4 regions of the Rhizobium sp. 11_C7_N12_5 genome follow, and region 1 is predicted to be linked to each of the others. Evidence: predicted binding sites of a transcription regulator. Region 1 holds the regulator's gene; each other region holds the start of a gene.
The links. The regulator PhoB, encoded in region 1, activates phosphate uptake and scavenging genes when phosphate is short. The targets are predictions, from matches to a motif close to TGTCATNNANCTGTCAT.
Positions count from the first base shown of each region.

Region 2: the regulator PhoB is predicted to act here: its motif matches at 1,855-1,871, upstream of phnF (phosphonate metabolism transcriptional regulator PhnF).
Region 3: the regulator PhoB is predicted to act here: its motif matches at 2,326-2,342, upstream of AB8B29_RS04120 (alpha-D-ribose 1-methylphosphonate 5-triphosphate diphosphatase).
Region 4: the regulator PhoB is predicted to act here: its motif matches at 1,762-1,778, upstream of pstS (phosphate ABC transporter substrate-binding protein PstS).

Region 1 is NZ_JBPWPY010000001.1:125,265-128,926, forward strand. Features, by position in the region: gene pstA (phosphate ABC transporter permease PstA) at 1-361, shown strand, start outside; gene pstB (phosphate ABC transporter ATP-binding protein PstB) at 376-1,191, shown strand; gene phoU (phosphate signaling complex protein PhoU) at 1,243-1,956, shown strand; gene phoB (phosphate regulon transcriptional regulator PhoB) at 1,989-2,672, shown strand; gene AB8B29_RS00655 (GcrA family cell cycle regulator) at 2,865-3,398, opposite strand.
Region 2 is NZ_JBPWPY010000001.1:3,687,397-3,691,058, forward strand. Features, by position in the region: gene AB8B29_RS18020 (carbon-phosphorus lyase complex subunit PhnI) at 1-682, opposite strand, end outside; gene phnH (phosphonate C-P lyase system protein PhnH) at 686-1,309, opposite strand; gene phnG (phosphonate C-P lyase system protein PhnG) at 1,309-1,785, opposite strand; gene phnF (phosphonate metabolism transcriptional regulator PhnF) at 1,887-2,621, shown strand; gene AB8B29_RS18040 (2,3-bisphosphoglycerate-dependent phosphoglycerate mutase) at 2,816-3,451, opposite strand; gene dapB (4-hydroxy-tetrahydrodipicolinate reductase) at 3,574-3,662, opposite strand, start outside.
Region 3 is NZ_JBPWPY010000001.1:845,135-848,796, reverse strand. Features, by position in the region: gene purM (phosphoribosylformylglycinamidine cyclo-ligase) at 1-347, shown strand, start outside; gene purN (phosphoribosylglycinamide formyltransferase) at 344-1,015, shown strand; gene AB8B29_RS04120 (alpha-D-ribose 1-methylphosphonate 5-triphosphate diphosphatase) at 1,068-2,237, opposite strand; gene AB8B29_RS04115 (NUDIX domain-containing protein) at 2,386-2,979, opposite strand; gene AB8B29_RS04110 (molybdopterin-containing oxidoreductase family protein) at 2,976-3,662, opposite strand, start outside.
Region 4 is NZ_JBPWPY010000001.1:917,615-921,276, forward strand. Features, by position in the region: gene AB8B29_RS04485 (O-acetylhomoserine aminocarboxypropyltransferase) at 1-1,152, shown strand, start outside; gene AB8B29_RS04490 (cupin domain-containing protein) at 1,298-1,642, shown strand; gene pstS (phosphate ABC transporter substrate-binding protein PstS) at 1,901-2,926, shown strand; gene pstC (phosphate ABC transporter permease subunit PstC) at 3,000-3,662, shown strand, end outside.

The sequences.
Region 1 (3,662 bases):
GCCATCGATCCGCAGCGCGGCACTCGGCCTTGGCGCGTCGCGCATGCAGATGGTCTTCCATCATGTGCTCCCGCTCGCCATGCCGGGCATCCTCACGGGCACCATCCTCGGGCTGGCGCATGCGCTCGGCGAGACGGCGCCGCTGCTTCTGATCGGCATGGTCGCCTTCGTCGCCAACTATCCGGCCTCGCCGCTCGATCCTTCGACGGCGCTGCCGGTGCAGATCTACATGTGGGCGAGCGAAGCGGAGCGGGCCTTCGTCGAGAGGACCTCCGGAGCGATTATCGTGCTGCTCTTCTTCCTCGTTGCGATGAATATCGGCGCGATCCTGCTGCGGCGCCGCTTCGAACGGCGCTGGTAGGGGAGGGCGACCAAATGAACATGATGACGGAAGCCGCGGGCGAAAGAGCATTAGCCAAGAAGATGATGACGATCCCCTACAAGATGATCGGCCAGGACGTCTCGGTCTTTTACGGCGACAAGCGCGCGCTCTTCGATGTCAACCTGAACATTCGCGCCAATACGGTCACGGCACTGATCGGTCCTTCCGGCTGCGGCAAGTCCACTTTCCTGCGTTGCCTCAACCGAATGAACGACACGATCGAGACCTGCCGCATCACCGGCAAGATCACGCTCGACGATCAGGATGTTTATGACAACAGCATCGATGTCGTGGAGCTGCGCGCGCGTGTCGGCATGGTCTTCCAGAAGCCCAACCCGTTTCCGAAGTCGATCTACGAGAACGTCGCCTACGGACCACGCATCCATGGCCTGCACAGCTCGAAAGCCGATCTCGAGCATATCGTCGAGACCAGCCTGCAGAAAGCCGGTCTCTGGGGCGAGGTCAAGGATCGGCTCTATGATGCCGGCACGAGCCTGTCCGGCGGCCAACAGCAGCGTCTGTGCATCGCTCGCGCGGTCGCAGTCAGTCCAGAGGTCATCCTGATGGACGAGCCATGTTCGGCGCTCGACCCCATCGCAACCGCAAAGGTCGAGGATCTGATCCATGAGCTGCGGGAAAACTTCACCATCGTCATCGTGACGCATTCCATGCAGCAGGCAGCCCGCGTTTCGCAACGCACCGCAATGTTTCATCTCGGCCATCTGGTTGAGGAGAACGATACCGATAAAATGTTCACCAATCCCGACGATTTCCGCACGCAGGATTACATCATGGGCCGTTTTGGTTGATGATGCCGTGCGCGCGGCTCCTTTCACACAGTTCACCTTGAGGATAGAAAAATGGTCTCCACTCACATTCTCTCTGCCTATGACGAAGACCTGAAGTTCCTGACGCGCCGCATTGCGGAAATGGGCGGTCTGGCCGAGCAAATGGTCAGCGACAGCGTTCGCGCACTGGTCCAAAGCGATACCAGTCTTGCGCAGAAGGTCATTTCCGACGACGTCATTCTCGATCATGCGGAACGGGAAGTCGGCGACAAGGCGATCGTCACCATCGCCCGCCGGCAGCCGATGGCCGCCGACCTGCGCGAGATCATGGGCTCGATCCGCATCGCTTCCGATCTGGAGCGTGTCGGCGACCTCGGCAAGAACACCGCCAAGCGCGTCATCGCCGTGCAGGGCACAGGCGTTCCGCGGCGGCTTGCCCGCGGCATCGAGCATCTCTCCGAACTGGCGCTCAGCCAGCTCAAGGAAGTGCTTGACGTCTATGCCACCCGTTCGCCGGACAAGGCTGTGTCGATCCGAGAGCGCGACGAGGAAATCGACGCGATGTACACCTCGCTCTTCCGCGAGATGCTGACCTACATGATGGAAGATCCGCGCAATATCACCACCTGCACGCATCTTCTCTTCTGCGCCAAGAACATCGAGCGCATCGGCGACCATGCCACCAACATCGCCGAGACGATCTATTACATGGCGACCGGCGCCCAGCCAGAAGGCGAGCGCCCGAAGGATGATACCGCCAACACCGTTGGCGCGGTGACGGAATAATCTGGAAGCGAAGAAAAGGAGACCAGAGGCGCATGGTTCCGAGAGTTGCTGTTGTAGAAGACGAGGAAGCGCTCAGCGTTCTGCTGCGCTACAATCTCGAGGCTGAGGGCTTCGAGGTCGATACGATCCTCAGAGGCGATGAAGCCGAATTGCGTCTCCAGGAGCGCATCCCCGATCTTCTGATCCTTGACTGGATGCTCCCCGGTGTATCCGGCATCGAGCTCTGCCGCCGGCTGCGTATGCGGCCGGAGACGGAGCGCCTGCCGATCATCATGCTGACGGCCCGCGGCGAGGAAAGCGAGCGCGTGCGCGGTCTTTCCACCGGCGCGGACGATTACGTCGTCAAGCCGTTCTCGACGCCGGAGCTGATGGCCCGCGTCAAGGCGATGCTGCGGCGCGCCCGCCCGGAGGTTCTCTCCACGGTACTGCGTTGCGGCGATATCGAGCTGGATCGCGAGACCCATCGCGTTCACCGCAAGAGCCGCGAAGTGCGGCTGGGACCGACGGAATTCCGCCTGCTGGAGTTCCTGATGTCCTCGCCGGGCCGGGTCTTCTCGCGTTCGCAGCTGCTCGACGGCGTATGGGGACACGATATCTATGTCGACGAACGTACCGTCGACGTGCATGTCGGCCGCCTGCGCAAGGCGCTCAATTTCTCCAATATGCAGGATGTCATCCGCACCGTTCGCGGTGCGGGTTACTCCATGGAAGCTTGAGCGGGTACGCCCGTTCAGGCATCGACATAGCGGCGGAAACAGAAAACGGGCCTTTCGGCCCGTTTCGTTTATCTTATTCTGGAGCGGTTACGCGTTTCACCGACTCGCGTGACCGCTCTATACTATTGTTTTTACGCAATTCCGGACGGAAAACCGCTACGCACTTTTCCTGGAATTGCTCTATGGGGCATCTCAGCCGCGCGGTTGAGCTGGCCGACGCCGTTCATGCACCGGCTGGTAGGCCAGGCGCTGATGGTAGCCGCAATAGGGCGATGCATCCGGGCTCTCGTTGCCGCAGAAGTGGAAATCGTCCTTCAGCGGGTCGCCGACTGGCCATTTGCAGGTGCGTTCCGTCAGCTCGGTCAGGACGAGGCGCCGAGAGATCGGAACGACGACGTTGGCAGCCGGACGATATTGGATCTCGTTGACCGCATCGACCTCAATCTCTTCCTTGAGCATGGTCGCGCCCTGCTGGCGGGTAACCGTGCGGGTTGCGACGCGCGATGTATAATTCGATGCGCGGGGCGCCGAGGCGCCGCGCTTCGGCGTTCGGGCAGCGGTCGCCGTGCCGCCCGCCTTCGCTCGGCCCGGCAGGCTCAAGCGGTGCACCTTGCCGATGACGGCGTTACGGCTGACACCGCCCAGCTGCGCCGCGATCTGGCTGGCGCTCAACCCTTCGGACCATAGCTTTTTAAGCTTCTCGACGCGTTCGTCTGTCCAATTCATGCCCTGTCTCCGCTGTCGCGTTTCCGATGGCAGAATCCTTCACCATTGCCCCGCATAGGATCGAGGCGCGAAACGCTCTAAAATTGTGGTGACTAGTTCCGCCGCATGCAGTCTAGCAATTGGTTTTTAACCTAGTGTGAGGCTGACTCCGTGACAAGAGTCGCGGGAATCTTGAGGAATCGATTTCGAGGTTTTCCCCAACTTGCTGTCCTGGCGTGGCATTTATGCAATATGATCCGGCCAACGCATCCCGTTCGGCCTCGG
Region 2 (3,662 bases), 3.6 Mb from region 1:
GGATTTCACCGGTGAAGGGATGTGTGCGGCCGTAGCCCCGCTGCGTCGAATAACCGAGCGCCAGCAGGAATCCTTCGTCGCCGCGGGCGAGCGCCTGCAGGCGCAGGTCGCGGGTCATCGGGAACTCCAGCGGCTCGCGCGTCAGGTCGCCGATTTCATGATCGACCGGCATGACGCCGTCGCCTTCGATCAGCCCTTCCTGATCGAGAATTTCGGAAACGCGCATGACGCGACCCTCTTCGGCCGGCCGCTGCATCGGCTCGTCCACTTGCTCGTCGGTCAGAAGGCTCGGATCGAGCAGGCGGTGCGTATAGTCGAAGGTCGGGCCGAGAAGCTGGCCACCCGGCAGATCCTTGTAGGTGGCGGAGATGCGGCGCTCGATCTTCATCGCCACCGTGTCCAGCGGCTGGGAATAGCCGAAGCGCGGCAGCGTCGTGCGATAGGCGCGCAGCAGGAAGATCGCCTCGATCATGTCGCCGCGTGCCTGGCGGACGGCGAGGGCTGCCAAGGTGCGGTCATAGAGCGAGGCTTCGGCCATGACGCGATCGACGGCGAGCGCCAGCTGCGCGACGATCTGGTCGATGCCAACAGCCGGCAGCGAACGGTCGCCGCGGCGACGGTCGGCCAGTAGCCGGTGAGCATTGGCGATGGCGGCTTCGCCACCCTTTACGGCAACATACATATGTCACATCTCCGTCGCGGTGATCTTGGTGGTGCGCGGCAGGCAAAGGAATTGCCGGCCGGCCGTCAGAACGAGATCGACGCCGCGCGGGAAGAGCGCGCGATTGTCGGTCCAGATGCGCAGGAATGCATCCGGCAGGCCCCTGGGCGCGATCATATGGACGCCGTTGATGCCGGGACCCGAAAGTGCCAGATCCTTGCCGCCTTCAAGGCTTTCGACTTCCAGCACGAGCGTCGTCGAACGGTCGGGATATTCCTGGGTGCCGATGCCGAACTGGTTGAAGGAGGAAAGCGCCATGCCTGCCTCGATGAAGGCGAACATCGCTTCCAGCCGTTCCTGGATGATGGGTGCTCCGGTGTGAAAGCTCAGCCATTCCGGCAGGCTCGACCGTCCAAGGCTGGTGGAGAGCCAGACCGGCGTATCATGGTCGCAAAGCGTCAGCCCGATCGCGCCGGCAGCGATGCCAAGCGGGGCAGGCGGAGCGATATCGGCTGTCACGGTCTGCAGGATGCCCGGCCGCGCCATCGCGTCCATCGTCATCTTGAAGACGCTCTGTGCATCGAAAACCGGGTCGGTGAAGCCGCCGATCAATGCATCATTGCCGAAGGTGGAGGTAGTGAAGCTCATCAGTCTTCTCCGCGAACCATGGTGAAGAAATCGACGCGGGTAGCGGCCGTTTCCTCCGCGCGCTTGCGATCATAGTCTGCGATGCGCTCGGTGACCGGCTGCAGGATCGCCTTCTCGACGAATTCCTTGGTGGCCGACTGCTGCCAGAGGGCATCGAATATGGCCGAAAGCCGTGCCTTCTCGCGATCCGTGCCGAGTGCATGCGCATGGCCTATGGTGCCGGATGCCAGCCGGATGGTGGCGCGCGTCACCGTGACCTCGCCGAGATTGAAGGGGGAACCACCGCCGCCGATGCGGCCGCGCACCATGACGAGCCCCGTTTCCGGTCCGCGCACCGGCTGTACCGCCGGCTTGCTCGGCAATGCTTCCCAGGCTGCGTCGAGCTCGTCGCGCTGGGCCTGTGCCAGAAGATCGGCAACACGTTTGCGCTCCCGACGCTCCTGTGCGGCTGCTTCCTGCCTTTGTGCTGAATTCATCGCGCCTTCCTCTAAATGTCTATTGATATAGACAACCATACAAGATAGATTTATATCTATTAGTGAGTCGTGACAAGCGTGTGACAGGGCGAGTGGGCGAAATGGCAGGGCAGAGGATTCAAAGGCAGACAGGCGTGGCGCTCTGGCGGCAGATCGCCGACCGAATACGGATGTCGATCAATCACGGCGACTTCGACGAAAGCGGCATGGTGCCGCCGGAAACGACGCTGGCGCTGCAGTTCGGGGTCAACCGGCATACCATTCGCAGCGCGCTCGCCGCGCTGGCGCAGGAAGGCATCGTCAGGGCTGTGCAGGGGCGCGGTACGCTGATCGAGCGCAAGGAGCGGCTGAGCTTCCCGATTTCGAAGCGGACACGTTTCTCGCAGGGCATCGGCGATCAGGTGCGCGAGACCCGCAGCGTCCTGCTTGCGACGAGCGACGAGGCAGCGAGCGCGGAGGTGGCCCGGCACCTCAAGATCAAGACCGGTACGCCACTCGTGCGCCTGGAAACGCTCGGTCAAGCGGATCACCGTCCGGTATCGCGCGCCACCAGCTGGTTCCCGGCGGATCGGTTTGGCAATATCGCCGAGATCTACCGGGCGACGGGATCGATCACCAAGGCGTTTCGGGAGCTTGGCGTGCCGGACTATGTGCGCGTCATCACCGAGATTACCGCGACCCATGCCGACGAGAGCGATCTCGCCGATCTTCAGCTATCTCCCGGCGCCATCGTCCTGATCACACAGGCGCTGAACACCGATCTCGACAACGTGCCGGTCCAATACTCGATCTCCCGCTTCGCCGCCGACAGGGTGCGGTTCACGATCGAGAATTGAGGTTGGGGCGCGGCCCCTCATCCGGCCTGTCGGCCACCTTCTCCCTGCCGGCGGGGAGAAGGGGAAAGACGCACCCTCCGTCGCTTCTCAACCTAATAAGAGTCAAGAGTTTGCCGCAAGAGAGGTCGTCCCCTCTCCCCGTCAAACGGGGAGAGGGCCAGGGGCTTTTCGGAGATAGCTAGTTTAGATGACGCTCAATGCGCGCCGGACATGTCGCCAAGGATTTCCTTCGAGGCGACGGTGGAGTCGGCCTTGAGCTTGTAGACCATCGGCACGCCGGTCGCGAGGTTGAGCGCCAGGATCTGTTCCTTGCTCAATCGGTCGAGAACCATGACGAGCGAGCGCAGCGAGTTGCCGTGGGCGGCGACCAGCACGTTCTTGCCGGCGAGCACGCGCGGCAGGATTTCCGTCAGATAATAGGGCCAGACGCGGGCGCCGGTGTCGCGCAGGCTTTCGCCGCCGGGCGGGGGCACGTCGTAGGAGCGGCGCCAGATGTGCACCTGTTCCTCACCCCATTTGGCGCGGGCGTCATCCTTGTTGAGGCCGGAGAGATCGCCGTAGTCGCGCTCGTTCAGTGCCTGATCCTTGATGGTCTCGAGCCCGGGCTGGCCGATTTCATCAAGGATGATCTTCAGCGTGTGCTGGGCGCGGACGAGGGCCGACGTGAAGGCGATGTCGTATTTGATGCCGTAGTCGGCAAGCGCCTTGCCGCCCGTCTTGGCTTCCTCGATGCCGAGGGCGGTCAGATCGGGATCCTTCCAGCCGGTAAAGAGATTCTTCAAATTCCAGTCGCTCTGGCCATGGCGAACGAGGACAAGAGTACCGCTCATAAAATTTCTCCTTAATGAAGCAATTCCAGGAAAAGTGTGTAGTGTTTTTCCGTCCGGAATTGCGAGACAATAAAAGGCTGGAGCGGATCGGCAGTTCCATGCCGATCCGCTCCAGGATCAGGTCAACGTGTGGAGAGCCCGAGAACATCGAGCATGGAATAGAAGCCGGGTTTCCTGTCGCGCGCCCAGAGAGCGGCTTGCAGCGCGCCCC
Region 3 (3,662 bases), 720 kb from region 1:
GCGAGACACATGCGCTCAAGGCGCTCGCCCATATCACCGGTGGCGGCTTTCCCGAAAATATCCCGCGCGTGCTGCCGAAGCATCTGGCCGCCGAAATCGATCTTGCCGCCGTCAAGGTGCCGCCGGTCTTCTCCTGGCTCGCCAAGACGGGCGGCGTCGAGGCCAAGGAAATGCTGCGCACCTTCAACTGCGGCATCGGCATGATCGTGGTCGTGGCGGCAGACAATGTTGCAGCCGTGAAGGCAGCGCTCGAAGCCGAAGGCGAGGCTGTGGTAACACTCGGCCGCATGATTGCTCGCACCGAAGACGCTGGAGGCACGGTCTACAAGGGTACGCTCGCTCTATGAACACGCCGCGCAAACGCGTCGTCGTCTTCATTTCCGGCGGCGGCTCCAACATGATGGCCCTTTTGAAGGCGACGGCGGCTCCCGACTATCCGGCTGAGATCGTCGCCGTCATCGCCGACAAGGCGGATGCCGGCGGACTGGCAAAAGCTGCCGCCGAGGGCATCGCCACCTTCGCCTTCGTCCGCAAGGATTTTACCAGCAAGGACGCCCACGAAGAGGCGATCCTCTCGCAGCTGGAAGCCTTGTCTCCCGACATCATCTGCCTTGCGGGCTACATGCGGCTGCTTTCCGGCCGCTTCATCCAGCGCTATGAAGGTCGGATCATCAATATCCACCCTTCCCTGCTGCCGCTCTTTCCCGGTCTGCACACGCATCAACGCGCCATCGACGCCGGCATGCGCGTTGCCGGCTGCACAGTGCATTTCGTCACCGAAGGCATGGACGAAGGCCCGGTGATCGGCCAGGCGGCCGTGCCGGTGTTGACCGGCGATACGGCGGACGCATTGGCTGCCCGTGTGCTGACGGTCGAACATCAGCTCTATCCGCAGTCCCTGCGGCTGCTCGCGGAAGGCAAAGTCGGGATGCAAGACGGCAAGGCCATCAGCCTTGCCAGAACAGCTGCCGCCCATGGACGGCAGGTCGTGTCACTGCTTGGGGACATGGCTTAAATAGAGCGTTATGGAGCCGAACGGCGCCTAATTCGCCCCTTCGATTTTCTCTTCAAGCCGCAATCGCCATCAGCGGATGCAGCGTGCCGTCGCTATAGACGATGCGGCCGCCGCGGAAGGTCGCGCGAATGCGATGAACCGAGCCGGGTTCGACGGCAACCAGATCGGCAAGCTGGCCGACGGCGATCTCGCCGCGATCATTAAGGCCGGCCGAACGGGCAGCATTGGCGCTTGCCATGGCAACCGCCGCCGGCAGGCCACCGCCAACAACCTCCGCAATCTTGAAGATCGCCGGCACGAAAGCGGCCGGGTGATAATCGGCGGCGATGATGCCGAGCAGGCCGGCGCGGGCAGCGTCCAGGGCGCTGAGATTGCCGGACATGGACTGACCGCGCAGCGCGTTCGGCGCACCCATCAGCGTCCAGAGGCCGCGGCGGCAAGCCTCTTCGGCGGCCGGTCCCGTTACTGGAAACTCGCTGATGGTCACGCCGAGATCGTGCATCGCCGCCACTTTCTCGGCGCTGTCGTCATCATGCGAGGCGAGCGACAGCTTGTGCTTCAGCGAAAGCTCGACCACATCGTGCAGCTTGCGTTCGATTTCCGGATCCTGGCGCTGGGCGATGCGCTTCGCCACGACTTCCTCGGCAGCCTCGCGCGACATGGCGCGACGCTCGGACATGCTGCGGATGTAGCTCTCGATATCGTTGTACTGCCCCTGCCCAGGCGTGTGGTCGGTCAGGGAGACCATGTCGATGTCGCCGTCCTTCAAAAGCCGCTCCAGGGTCAGCGCCGCGCCCAGATTGGTAATTTCATAGCGGGCATGAACGCGGTGATCGATCAGGAGGTCATTGCGCAAACTGTTGATGCCGCGGATCACAGCCGAGGTGGTTTCGAGCGAACGGACGTGACCGTAGACGCTTTCGGTCGCAAAGGAGAGCGCGGCAAATGCCGTGGTGACGCCAGCGGCGGCCAGCTTCTTGTCCAGTTCGTGAATGCCGAAATCGATCGGCATCATGGCGTTCGGCCGCGGCGCGATCTCGCGCTCAATCATATCGCAATGCAGATCGACGAAACCGGGCATCAGCAGGCGCCCGCCGCCATCGAAGGTCGCCTGCTCCACCGGCTCGGAGCGGATTTCGGCAATCACGCCATCCTCGATGCGCACGGCACCCTGGTCGACGACTTCATTGGGAAGAACGAGCGTGAAATTGCTGAGCCACATCGGCTTTCTCCTGAAACAGTGTCTATCATCTGAAAGGCACGGACACGTCCGGACGTCTTCGGCCAGCACGCCCCGGTAGTCTCGATTCGTGACACGGTGATGAAGGCGGCAGCATAGTTTTGGGCCCAGCTCCCTGACTTCGATGGACCTACTGCAGGCTCGCCCTGTTCAGGGTCGCCCATTGCAGCAGAATGACCGTCTTGGCATCGTGGATATCGCCCGCCTCGATCATTGCCATCGCATCGGACAATCGAATTTCCAACACCTCGATATCCTCATGCTCCTCGGCAAGCCCACCGCCATCGGCGACCCGATCGGACGTATCGATCACGGCGGCAAAAAAATGGATGATCTCGGTCACGGCACCCGGCGAGGTCATCGCCTTGAAGAGAAATCGGACATCGCGCACGCGAAACCCGGTCTCCTCCATGGCCTCGCGCCGGATCGCTGCCTCCGGCTCGTCGCCATCGAGCAGGCCGGCGGGCACTTCGATCATCCATGCCGGCAGGCCGGCAAGCTGCGACGGCAGACGGTATTGCCGGACGAGCACGACCGTCTCACGGGCGGGATCGTAGAGCAGGATGCAGGCGGCCGGCGTGCGGTGATAGATCTCGCGCTTCAGGCGATGCTTCTCGCCGCGCGAATCCGTGTAGTCGACATCATAGCTGCTGAGCCGGGTCCATTGATCCGCCAACGTCTTCTCGTTGACGATTTCGGCTTTCGCCTTTCCGAATTCGCTCATGCCATATCCTTGCGCAGCCATACCTTGTTATCGTGAACGGCCGCACCGCCGTAGGGCGCGACCGGATCGGCTCCGGTGAGGACGTTGATGCCCTCGCCATCGACATGGGCCTTATTCGGCCAGAGCCCCTCGGCGATCAGCACACCCGGCTTCACCTCTGTCGTCACGCGCGCATGGAGGCGGATGTCGCCTCTCGCATTGCCGATGCGGATCAGATCGCCATGGATGACATCGAGCGCCGCGGCATCGGCCGGATTGATCATCACCTCGGGGCGGCCTTCCTTCTGCCGCGACGTCTTGGTTTCCGCGAAGCTCGAATTCAGAAAGTTGCGCGACGGCGAGGTGGCGAGCCTGAACGGATGATCCGGATCGGCCACTTCGATGACATCGACCTGATCCGGGAATTCCGGCAACTCCACATGAGGACCGAGCAATCCGACTGACGCAGGCGGGCGGTTTGGGGCCGGCTGGTTGACCCAGTCCGGGCGGAACCGGAACTTGCCGTCGGGATGGCCAAAGCCGTTCAGAAAATGCGCATCCTCGAAAGCCGGCTGACGATCGAACCATTTATGCTCAAGGAAATAATCGTAATCCGGCAAGCCGCTCCTCGACAGAACCCGGTCGATCATCTCGCGGGCGGAAAAGCCGAAGCCGGGGCGATCTGCGACCCCAAGACGCTTGGC
Region 4 (3,662 bases), 790 kb from region 1:
GCGGCACTCTTCGGGCTGCAGCAGTTCGGCAATATCTATACGCGCATCATGAACCCGACACAGGCCGTGCTCGAGGAGCGGGTGGCCGCTCTGGAAGGCGGAACGGCGGGACTTGCGGTCGCTTCGGGTCATGCCGCCCAGATGCTCGTCTTCCACACCATCATGCGGCCGGGCGACAATTTCGTCGCCGCCAAGAGGCTTTACGGCGGCTCCATCAATCAGTTCGGCAATTCCTTCAAGAATTTCGATTGGCGGGTGCGTTGGGCCGATTCAGCCGATCCCTCCACCTTCGAAGCCCAGATCGATGACCACACGCGCGCCATCTTCATCGAGAGCCTCGCCAATCCCGGCGGCACCTTCGTCGATATCGACGCGATCGCCGCCGTTGCCCACAGGCATGGTCTGCCGCTGATCGTCGACAACACCATGGCAAGTCCTTATCTCATCCGGCCATTGGAACATGGCGCCGACATCGTCGTGCACTCGCTGACGAAATTCCTCGGCGGACACGGCAATTCCATGGGTGGTGTCATCATCGATGGCGGCACCTTCAATTGGTCGGCTTCCGGCAACTATCCGATGCTGTCGGCGCCGAGGCCGGAATATAATGGTGTCGTGCTGCACGCGACGTTCGGCAATTTTGCCTTCGCCATTGCGTGCCGCGTCCTCGGTCTGCGCGATCTCGGCCCGGCAATCTCGCCGTTCAACGCCTTCCTCATTCTGACTGGCATCGAGACGCTGCCGCTGCGCATGCAGCGCCATTCCGACAATGCGCTTGCCGTCGCGCGGTGGCTGAAGGAGCAGGAGAAGGTGGCCTGGGTGAACTATGCCGGGCTCGAGGATGATCCGAACCATGCTCTGCAGCAGCGCTACTCGCCGAAGGGGGCGGGATCGGTCTTCACCTTCGGACTGAAAGGCGGCTATGAAGCGGGCAAGGGACTGGTGGAGGGACTGGAACTCTTCTCGCATCTCGCCAACATCGGCGACACGCGCTCTCTGGTCATCCATCCCGCCTCGACGACGCACAAGCAGTTGACCGACGAACAGAAGGTCGCCGCCGGCGCCGGCCCCGATGTGGTGCGTCTGTCGGTCGGCATCGAAGACGTCAAGGACATCATCGCCGACCTGGAGCAGGCACTGGCGAAAGTCTGAGGGCCGCGTCGATAAAGGGCTGAAAAAGCCTGCCGGCTATCTTTGATGGGTCGTCGTTTCGTGCTTGTCTCGGTCCCGTGATCGCAAGGAAGCGACCGCGGACTGCTGAGGCTTTGCCGCCGAAGCGCATCGACAGGAGGCATTTGTGACGGCATATCTGCGATTGAATATCGATGGCGTCGAGCCGGAGACCGGCGCGCCCGCTGCAGATCGGCTCGTCTCGGGAACTCCGAGCTTTCGCACCTGGAACCTCGATGAGGCCGATGGCGGCCTTTACGCGGGTATCTGGGAGGCGTCGCCGGGCAAATGGAAAATCGTCTATGACGAGTGGGAGTACTTTCATATCCTCTCCGGCTATTCGGTGGTAACTGCAGAGAACGGCGAGGCTTTTCATTTGCGCGCCGGCGACCGCATGATCTTGAGGCCCGGCTTCAAGGGGACGTGGGAAGTCATTGAAACGACTCGCAAGGACTATGTGATCCGTCTCTGAAAGCCCCCTGAATCAAAACAAGGAGGCCGATGTTTTCCGCCGAACGGCAAGCTTTTCCATGTGCTTTCGGGATAGCCATTATCATTGCTGCAGGTTGTGTCACTGGCGCTTCATTAAACTGTCATCAAACTGAAACAATGCGTCTTTAGAGCCATCCTTGTCGCCAGGAGATTGAGGTGGGGAGGTCATCTATAATGAGTACCCCGTGCCGGTCTTCTGCTCGCCATCCTTTTGTTCACTTGAGGAAGTGAGTCTACTATGCTTAATCTGAAACTCCGTTCCCTTTGCCTGACCGCTGGCCTGGTTGTCACCATGGCCGCTTCGGCTATGGCTGCCGACATCACGGGCGCCGGCTCGAGCTTCATCGCGCCGGTTCTGTCCAAGTGGGCCGAAGGCTATAAGGCTGCGACGAACAATGTCGTCAACTACCAGTCCGTCGGTTCGGGCGCCGGCATCAAGCAGCTCCTCGACAAGACCATCGTATTCGGCGCTTCGGATAAGCCGATGAGCGACGCTGATCTCGAGAAGAACGGCATTGCCCAGTTCCCGATGATCTCCGGCGGCATCGTCGTTTCCTATAACGTCGCTGGCGTAAAGCCGGGCGAACTCGTTCTCGACGGCAAGACGCTGGCCGATATCTTCCTCGGCAAGATCGCCAAGTGGGACGATGCGGCCATCAAGGCCCTCAACCCCGACATTAAGCTGCCTTCCGGGCCGATCTCCGTCGTTTATCGCGCCGACAGCTCGGGCACGACCTTCAACTTCACCGACTACCTGTCGAAGGTTTCGCCGGAGTGGAAGGAAAAGGTTGGTTCGAACACGGCGGTCGAATGGCCGGTCGGCTTCGGCGCCAAGGGTTCCGAAGGCGTTTCCACCACTGTCAACCAGACGGCTGGCTCGATCTCTTACGTTGAATATTCCTATGTCGTCGCCAACCACATCGGTTTCGCGAAGATGAAGAATGCGGCAGGCAAGGTTATCGAGCCGAGCCTCGACACATTCAAGGCTGCCGCTTCCAACGCCGATTGGGCCCATGCCAAGAACTTCAACCTGATCATCACCAATCAGCCGGGCGACAAGAGCTGGCCGATTGCAGCTTCGACCTGGGTTCTGCTCTACAAGAAGCCGGCCGATCCTGCTCAGAACGAAGCAGCGCTGAAGTTCTTCAAGTGGTCCTATGAAAAGGGCCAGAAGGACGCGACCGACCTGTCCTATCTTCCGGTTCCGGAAACTGTTGCCAAGGTTGTCGAAGAGTCCTGGAAGAAGGACTTTGGCACGAAGTAATTTGTGCTGGATGAGAGTGCGGCGGACAGGGTTTGGCCCTGTCCGCCTTTCGTGACAGGACAAGGGGAAATCGATGGCTGACGCGACTCAGACGGCTGGCTTCCAGGCATTGGATACCACCGCCATCACGAGAAAATTCCGGAGACAGGACCGGATTTTCTATTTTATGACGCTTTGCTCGGCTGCTCTTGTCGTGCTTCTGCTGCTGGCAATCATTGTGGTTCTTGTCATCGATGCCTTGCCAACCTTCCAGGCCTTCGGGTTTTCGTTCCTCTGGGGCACGAAGTGGAGCGCTCCCGCCGATATTTATGGTGCTGTGCCTGCGGTGGTCGGTACGCTGGTGAGTTCGTTCATCGCCATGCTGATTGCCATTCCCCTGGGCATCGGCATCGCCATCTTCCTCACGGAACTTTGCCCCGGCAGCCTGCGGCGTCCGATCAGTACGGCCATCGAGCTTCTGGCCGGTGTTCCATCCATTATCTACGGCATCGTCGGTCTGTTCATTCTCGTGCCGCTGATGCAGACCTATATCCTGCCCTTCCTTATGATGACGGTCGGCCAGGTGCCGTTGATCGGCCTGCTGTTCCAGCCGCCGGCGCCGGGCGTCGGCCTGCTGACGGCAAGCCTCGTGCTGGCCGTCATGATCCTGCCGTTCATCACCGCGATCTCCCGCGATGTGTTCACCACCGTGCCGCCGATGCTGCGTGAATCCGCTTACGGCATGGGCATGACTACA